Regions from separate parts of the Streptomyces sp. NBC_00876 genome, predicted to be linked through region 2. Evidence: riboswitches for the same ligand, from Rfam matches in the RefSeq annotation. Region 2 holds a riboswitch; the other holds the start of a gene.
The links. A riboswitch is a leader RNA that binds a small molecule or an ion and turns the genes downstream of it on or off. The one in region 2 is predicted to bind thiamine pyrophosphate.

Region 1 (4,298 bases), 5.6 Mb from region 2:
CCATTCCAGCATCTCCGCGTCGGAGTAGCCGTCGTCCCTCAGGAGTGTCAGGGTCCCCGAAAGACCCTTGACCACCTTGTTGCCGTCGATGAAGGCAGCAGGCACCTGGAGTGCCCGGTTCTCACCACGGCGTACGGCGATGAGCTGGCCCTCCTTGACCAGCTGCCGCACACGCGTCACCTCGACATCGAACAATTCGGCGATGTCAGGCAGGTGGAGCCAGGAAGGGACGAGAGCATCGATCTTTGCGTCAATCTCGGTCACGGGACAAGCCTGCCATCCCGGACCGACAGCCGATACCCGGACTCCGCCCTTCAGGGTCTCGCGGGCCGCGCCGAAGAGGCCCCGGTCCCGGATTCCGCTACGGCCGGGTCGCCGACTTCAGCGCTACGGACGGGTCGCCGGCCCGCTCCGGATCGATCCGCGCCCCCGACTCGATGAGCTTGCGCCCCTGCGCCAGGTCGCGCGGCCGGCCCACGGCGAGGACCGCGACCAGGACGTCACCCCGCAGCCAGCACACCGACCAGGCGGGAGAGTCCGGGTCGCCGCGCCACAGCAGGGTGTCCGCACCGCCGTGATGCCCCGCGTACTGCACGAACCGGCCGAACTGCTCGGACCAGAAGTAGGGCACGGGGTCGTAGGCCGGCGGCTCCGCACCGTCCGGGCCGGCCGCCCCCGCGATATGGGCGGCGGCGGTGCGCGGTCCCTGGAGTGCGTTGTCCCAGTGATGGATGAGCAGGCGTGTCCCGTAGCGCGCGGAGGGGAACGAGGCGCAGTCGCCGACGGCGTACACATCGGGCAGCGAGGTGCGCAGCGCCTCGTCTGCGGTGACCGACCCGTCGGACCCGAGCGCGACGCCCGATCCGGCCAGCCAGCCGGTGGCGGGCCGCGCCCCGATGCCGACGACGACCGCGTCGGCCGCGAGCGTGCGGCCGTCCGCCAGGACCACCGCGCCGGGCTCGACGCGGTCCACCCGGGCTCCGGTGAGGAGTTCGGCGCCGCTCTGCGCGTACCAGGCGGCCATCGGGGCCGCGACCTCTGCGGGCAGGGCTCCGGCGAGGGGCCGTTCGGCCGCCTCGACGACGGTGACCGCGCACCCCGCCTCACGGGCCGCGGTGGCGAACTCGGCGCCGATCCAGCCCGCGCCGATCACCACGACGGCGTGCCGTGCCTCGATGACGGGCCGCAGCCGGGCCGCGTCGTCCAGGGTGCGCAGCAGATGGACGCCGGGCACGCCCTCGGAGCCGGGCAGCACGACGGGTTCGGCGCCGGTGGCGATGACCAGGACGTCGTAGGGAACGGGGCCCGCCGACGTGTCCAGTTCGTGCGCCCCGGCGCGCACGCCGGTGACTTCGCAGCCCAGTCGAAGTGTGATGTCCAGGGCCTCGAAGTCGATGTCGAAGGCCGACTCCTCGGCCTTGCCGAGGAGCACCGCCTTGGACAGCGGGGGGCGGTCGTAGGGCTGATGGGGTTCGGCGCCGATCAGCGTGACGGTGCCGGTGAAGCCCTGCTCCCGCAGGGCCACCGCGGTCTGCACCCCCGCCATGCCCGCGCCCACGACGACGACCCGGCGCCCCGGCTGCTCTGTCCGCTGCTGCTCGCTCACCCGTACACCTTAATCATCTGACGAACCGTCAGGAAGAGGGCCGGCCCACCGCGCTCCCGCCGCCGCCCCCCGGCCGCGGCGACGGCTCCCTCCCCCGGTCCGGCGGGCGGGGTCTAGGGTGGCCCCCGTAAGAAACTCGCGGGAGCCCGGACGTACCGGGCTGAGAGGGAGGCTGGACGGCCTCCGACCGTACGAACCTGATCCGGGTCATGCCGGCGAAGGGAGGGGCTGGACGCCCATGCGCATCCACCGCACGAACGGGTCGGACGTCCTCGTCATCGGGGGCGGCGTCATCGGCCTCGTGACCGCCTGGCGGGCGGCTCGGCGCGGCCTGTCCACCGCGGTCGCCGATCCCGGACCGGGCGGCGGAGCCGCCCAGGTCGCGGCCGGAATGCTGGCCGCCGTCACCGAGCTCCACTACGGCGAAGAGACGCTGCTGGGTCTCAACGTCGCCTCCGCCGAGCGCTATCCGTCGTTCACGGCCGAGCTGGAGGCCGCGAGCGGACAGGACATCGGTTATCGCGCCTGCGGCACCCTGGCCGTCGCGCTGGATGCCGACGACCGGGCCCATCTGCGGGAACTGCACGAACTGCAGCGGCGTTCCGGGCTGGAGTCGGAATGGCTCACCGGCCGTGAGTGCCGCCGGCTGGAGCCGATGCTCGCGCCGGGCGTACGCGGTGGACTCCGGGTCGACGGCGACCACCAGGTCGACCCGCGCCGGCTGGCCGCCGCGCTGCTGACCGCGTGCGAGCGGGCCGGGGTCGTCTTCCACCGCCACCGGGCCGAGCGGCTCTCCGTGGTGCGCGACCGGGCCACCGGCGCCGTGCTGGACGACGGCAGGGAGGTGACCGCCGATCAGGTCGTGCTCGCCGCCGGCAGCCTCAGCGGGCGGCTCGCCGGGGTGCCGGACCACGTCCTGCCGCCCGTCCGACCGGTCAAGGGCCAGGTGCTGCGGCTGACCGTACCCACCGCGTACGCCCCCTTCCTCTCCCGCACCGTGCGCGCGGTGGTCCGGGGCAGCCATGTCTATCTCGTACCGCGCGAGAACGGCGAGCTGGTCATCGGCGCCACCAGCGAGGAGATGGGCTGGGACACCACCGTCACGGCGGGCGGTGTGTACGAGCTGCTGCGCGACGCGCACGAGCTGGTGCCCGGTATCACCGAGCTGCCGCTCACCGAGACCCGCGCCGGTCTGCGCCCCGCCTCCCCCGACAACGCCCCGCTGCTCGGCCGCACCGCCCTGCCCGGCCTCCACCTCGCCACCGGCCACCACCGCAACGGGGTGCTGCTCACTCCCGTCACCGGTGACGCCATGGCGCAGTTGCTGGCCGACGGCGAGCTGCCCGAGGTGGCCCGCCCCTTCTCCCCCGGCCGGTTCTCACCGGCCGCCCCCGCACGTCAGGAGCAGCCCGCATGACCGAGCCCCCCGCCCTCTCCGTGTCCGTGAACGGCGAGGCGGTCTCCGTCGTCGCGGGCACCACCCTGGACGCCCTCGTCGCGACGCTGACCGGGGCGCCGTCGGGTGTCGCCGCCGCCCTGAACGAGACCGTGGTGCCGCGCGGCCAATGGTCCGCCGCCGCACTCACCGACGGCGACCGGGTCGAGGTCCTGACCGCGGTCCAGGGAGGCTGACGTGTCCGACGACGTCTTCACCCTCGGGGACACCTCCTTCGGCTCCCGGCTGATCATGGGGACGGGCGGGGCACCCAGCCTGGAGGTGCTGGAACGCTCCCTGACCGCCTCCGGCACCGAGCTGACCACGGTCGCGATGCGGCGCCTCGACCCGACCGTGCAGGGCTCCGTGCTCTCCGTGCTGGAGCGCCTGTCCATCCGCGTCCTGCCGAACACCGCGGGCTGCTTCACGGCGGGCGAGGCCGTGCTCACGGCCCGCCTTGCGCGCGAGGCGCTCGGTACGGACTGGGTCAAGCTGGAGGTCGTGGCCGACGAGCGCACCCTGCTGCCCGACCCGGTCGAGCTGCTGGACGCCGCGGAGACGCTGGTGGACGACGGCTTCACGGTCCTGCCGTACACCAACGACGACCCTGTGCTGGCCCGGAAGCTGGAGGACGTGGGGTGTGCGGCGATCATGCCGCTCGGCTCGCCCATCGGCTCGGGTCTGGGCATCCGCAATCCGCACAACTTCCAGCTGATCGTCGAGCAGGCGCGGGTCCCGGTGATCCTGGACGCGGGCGCCGGGACGGCGTCGGACGCGTCGCTCGCCATGGAGCTGGGGTGCGCCGCGGTGATGCTGGCATCGGCGGTGACGCGGGCGCAGGAGCCCGAACTGATGGCCGCCGCGATGCGCCATGCGGTCCGGGGCGGGCGGCTCGCTCACCGCGCGGGCCGGATCCCCCGCCGCCACTTCGCCGAGGCGTCCTCGCCGGTGACGGGGCGGGCGGCACTGGATCCGGAGCGCCCGGCCTTCTGAGCCCGGAGCACCGCGGCAGCGGATCGCATGTCCCTGTCACGGCTCGGCTGCAGTACGGCCCCGGGTTCGCCCGGAGCGTCGGCGGTGTCCGTGGCGGCTCGTAGACTCGCATGGTGGATACGACCCTCCAGGACCCTCTCGTCGGGCAGCTGCTCGACGGCCGCTACCGCGTCGATGCCCGCATCGCCGTGGGCGGCATGGCCACGGTCTACCGGGCCATGGACACCCGGCTCGACCGGGTGCTCGCCCTCAAGGTGATGCACC
Region 2 (4,298 bases):
TTCGACGGCGACCGTCATCGGCGCGATGATCGTCGCGCCGCTGATGACTCCCATCCTCGGCAGTGCACTGGCCCTGGTTCTCGCCGACAGGTCACAGGTCGTCAGGTGTGCGCTGCTCGTCCTGGGAGGTGCGCTGGCGGTCGTGGCGATCGGCATGCTGCTCGGCTGGATCGTCTCCCCGCCGGACGCCTTCGCCTCGAACAGTCAGGTGTCCTCCAGGATCAGCCCGCGCCTCATCGACCTGCTCGCCGCCCTGGCGACGGGAACCGTCGGCGCGTTCGCCCTCGTACGGGCGGACATCTCCGACACCCTGCCGGGCGTGGCGATCGCCATCTCACTGGTACCGCCGCTCGCGGTGACAGGACTCCTCATCACGGCCGGCCGCTACCACGACGCGAGCGAGTCCGCCCTGCTGTTCGCGACCAACGTCGCTGCCATCGTGGCGACCGGCACGGTCGTCTTCCTCGTCTACGGGATCCGGACGGCGGCCCAGCAATCGGGGCTGCGAGTGGGGCGGTTCCACGGGTGGACGCTGGTCGCCGTGGCGACCGTCGTCCTCCTGATCGCGGTGCCCCTGACGACCGGCACGGTGACCGTCGCGCGCGACCGGTCGCTCGCCGCCGAGGCCCGACCCGTCGCCGAGAAGTGGGCCGCGACCGGGAAGTGGCAGATCGCCTCGGTCGATGCACGCAACGGCATCATCGTGATCGGTGTGCTGGGACTCCCGCCGCAGCCCGCACCCACGGCGCTGCGGGCCGCTCTGGACCGCAACGGGATGGCCGACGCGGATCTCGAACTCCACCTCGTGGGCGGGCGGACGCACTGGTGCCCCGCCGACACGGACACGTGCACGGTGCGGGACGCGGAGCGCAGCTGACGTCATCCACGCGGATGCCCGGCGAATCCGGCTTCACCCTGCGCAAGACGTACGAGACGGGCGTCGTCGCTCAGCTGCGGCGGCGCAGCCGCAGCGGGGCGTACACCGCCAGGCCGGCGAGGAACGCCACGCCGTAGGCGAGGTCCGCCCCGTGCAGCGCCTTCGCCACCGGGCCCACGTACAGGCTGGTGTTCATGAACGGCACCGCTGCGGCGAAGGCGGCGGCGAAGGCGGTGACCGCCGGCCACCACGGCTGGGTGCGCAGGCTCTCGGCGGCCAGATCGACGGGGGCGCCGCCCCGGGCGCGCGCCCGGACGGTCCAGTCGACGGCCACGATCGCGACGAAGCCGGGGATCCAGTAGCCGACGAGAAGCAGCACGTTCTGGAAGCGTGCCGTGGTGTCGGCCGCGTGCATCCACAGCACGAGCGGAAAACCGAGGGCGGCGGCGAGCGCGGCGGCCGCGGGGCGGGGCAGGCGGACCCCCATGGTCTGCAGCGCCAGCGATCCGCTGTAGTCGTTCATGGCGTTGCTGCACAGCGCGGCGAGCGCCACGGCGAGCAGCCCGAACGAACCGAGGGCGCCCCCGCCCAGGAGGGTGTCGATGCCGCGCGCCGTCTGGTCGGTGAAGACGGACGCGCCCCACAGGCCGAGGGCCTGGACCGCGACGAAGGAGACGCTGATGCCGAGCAGCGTGCACCAGAACATCCGCGGACGCGACGTGGTGTGCGGCAGATAGCGGCTGAAGTCGCTGGCGTACGGTGCCCAGGACAGCGCCAGGCTCAGCGCGATGGTGCAGGTCAGAACGAAGGCGCCCGCCCGGTCGGCGCCGTGCACGGAGCCGGTGGTGGCGGGGTGGACGCCGTTGAGAAGCTTGGTGGAGAGCACGGCGAAGGCGGCGGCCAGGGCGAACGTCATCACGGTCTGGAGCCGGTGGATCACCTCGTAGCCCAGCACGCCGAGCGCGCCCTGGGCGGCCATCATGACCAGCACCCCCAGCCAGAAGGGCCAGCCGCACAGCTGGGCCAGCGCGTCCCCGCCGAACAGCCCGATCAGCGCGTCCCAGGCGATGGACGACAGCCACTGGAGCGTGCCGGGCAGTACGACTCCGCGGCCGAACGCCAGCCGGGCGAGCGGGAGTTGCCCGGCGCCGGTCCGGCTGCCCCAGGTGCCCAGATACGCGGTGGGCACAGCGCCCATGAGTGTGCCGAGCACGACGGCGGTGAGCGCCGTGGCGAAGTCCAGGCCCAGCGCGATGCCGACGGTGCCGGTGAAGACCCCGGTCATGGTCAGGTTGGGGGCGAACCAGACGGTGAACAGCCGGCCGGGCCCGCCGTAGCGGCGGTCCTCGGGTACGGGGGCTATCCCGTGCGCCTCGATGCGCAGATCGCCGGGGGCGGTGGGCATGCGCCCGTCGAAAGCGGGTCGCGGGCCGAGCGGAGCGCGCTCGCTTCGGGCATACGGCAATGACATGAAGACATCCCTCCGCCAGTGCTAACTGGTTCAGGTTCGACGGGTGTGTTCTCAGCCCCTGGCGGGGCACCCCGTGTCCGGTGCGGCGGTCAGGATAGCCGGACCCGTGCGGACGCCCCGGCAGTGGGGTCGCCGGGGCGTCGGGCCGACGGAGATCCGTCCGTTCCGGGTGAACCCGGCGGGAGCGCAGGTCAGAGGGTGAGCGCGCAGCGGAATCCGCCGTGCCCGGTCGTGCTGTCCGGGGTGTTGGAGGTGCGGGCGGCCACCCGGTAGCGGTTGCAGTAGGAGCGGTGGCACAGGTACGAGCCACCGCGCAGCACCCGGCTCCCGCCGTCCGGGGGGCCGACGGGATCGATACGGGTCTCCGGGCGGTCGGCCGTGTGCCAGTCGGCGCTGAACCGGTCGGCGCACCACTCCCAGACGTTGCCCGACGCGTTGTACAGGCCGAAGCCGTTGGGGGCGTAGGCCTTCACGGGAGCGGTGCCCGCGAAGCCGTCCTCGAGCGTGTTGCGTACGGGGAAGTCGCCCTGCCAGATGTTGCAGCGGTGCCGCCCGTTCGGCGTCAGCTCCTCGCCCCATGGGAAGCGGGCCCCGACGAGTCCGCCGCGAGCCGCCTTCTCCCATTCCGCCTCGGTCGGCAGCCGCTTGCCGGCCCAGAGGGCGTAGGCCGTCGCGTCGTGCCACGACATGTGGACCACGGGGTGGTCGCGGCGGTCGCCGATCGAGGTGCCCGGCCCTTCGGGGGCGCGCCAGTGCGCTCCGGTGACCGCACGCCACCAGGGGGCGCCGGGCACGGTGCCGGGCAGCACGGCGTGCCGGGCCTCCTGCGGGACGAAGGAGCCGAAGACGTAGGACCAGCCGATGAGTTCGGCCTCGGTGCGGTAGCCGGTGGCCTTGACGAAGACGGCGAAGCGGGCGTTGGTGACAGCGGCGGCGTCGATGTGGAACGGGGCGACGGTCACCTCACGTACCGGCCCCTCGCCATCGGCCGGGAACGCGTCCTCGTCCTCGCCCCCCATCAGGAACGGCCCGCCGGGCACCGCCACCATGCCGCGCAGCAGTTCGGCGGGACGGTGCACGGGTACGGCGAAGTCCGCCGGGGGAGTGGCAGCGGCAGGCGCGGTGCTCTCGCGGGCCGGCCCGCAACAGGCGTTCACCGCGAGGTGCCCCCGTCCAGCAGCTCCGCCAGGTCCTGGCCGGTGGTGCGCAGCAGCAGCGCCACCCCGCCGAGCGCGGCGGCCTCGCCGCCGAGGGCGGAGCCGCGTACTTCGATGGTGCGGGGAGCGGACGGCAGGGAGAGGGCGGCGAGCTGCTCCCGGATGGGGGTGAGGACGAGGTCGTCCAGGGCCGCCGGCTCCCCGTAGACGACGATGCACTCGGGGTCGACCTGCGCCGCGAGGGCGGCGAGCACCCGCCCGGCGACGACGGCCGCGGTCCGCACGACGTCGGCCGTGTCCGGCTGGCCCTCGGCGGCGAGCCCGATCAGCTCGGCGGCGTCCCGTGCCGTGACCCCGCGCTCGGCGCACGCGGCGAGCAGGGCGGGGACGGAGATGAGGCCCTCCAGACAGCCGCGGCCCCCGCAGTGGCAGGGTTTGCCCTCGGGGTCACAGCTGGTGTGGCCGATCTCGCCGGCCGCGCCGTGGGCGCCGCGCACCAGTGCGCCATTGACGACGAGTCCGCCACCGACCCCTTCCGACCAGCGCAGATAGACGGCGTTGTCGAACCCGCGGGCGGCGCCCCAGGTCACCTCGGCGAGTGCGGCGAGCCGGGAGTTGTTGTCGGTGAGCACGGGGGCGTCGAAGTGCCGGCCCAGCTCGTCGGCGACGTGCCCGGCGAACGGCGTCATGGTGCGCGGGTCGCCGGAGGCCGGGTTCTGCACGAAGCCGGGGAGTCCGAGGCCGATGCCCGCGACCGGGGCCAGGCTGATGTTCTCGCGCCGCACCAGTTCCT

Region 1: linked by a shared signal. The riboswitch ahead of thiO (glycine oxidase ThiO) and the one ahead of OG782_RS33675 (purine-cytosine permease family protein) in region 2 are both predicted to bind thiamine pyrophosphate.

Annotation. Positions count from the first base shown of each region.
Region 1 is NZ_CP108800.1:2,141,602-2,145,899, forward strand. It holds gene OG782_RS09395 (Rv2175c family DNA-binding protein) at 1-264, opposite strand, end outside; gene OG782_RS09400 (NAD(P)/FAD-dependent oxidoreductase) at 362-1,606, opposite strand; TPP riboswitch at 1,735-1,848, shown strand; gene thiO (glycine oxidase ThiO) at 1,845-3,023, shown strand; gene thiS (sulfur carrier protein ThiS) at 3,020-3,238, shown strand; gene OG782_RS09415 (thiazole synthase) at 3,240-4,034, shown strand; gene pknB (Stk1 family PASTA domain-containing Ser/Thr kinase) at 4,148-4,298, shown strand, end outside.
Region 2 is NZ_CP108800.1:7,707,866-7,712,163, forward strand. It holds gene OG782_RS33670 (DUF389 domain-containing protein) at 1-877, shown strand, start outside; gene OG782_RS33675 (purine-cytosine permease family protein) at 948-2,348, opposite strand; TPP riboswitch at 2,339-2,432, opposite strand; gene OG782_RS33680 (formylglycine-generating enzyme family protein) at 2,540-3,505, opposite strand; gene OG782_RS33685 (ROK family transcriptional regulator) at 3,502-4,298, opposite strand, start outside.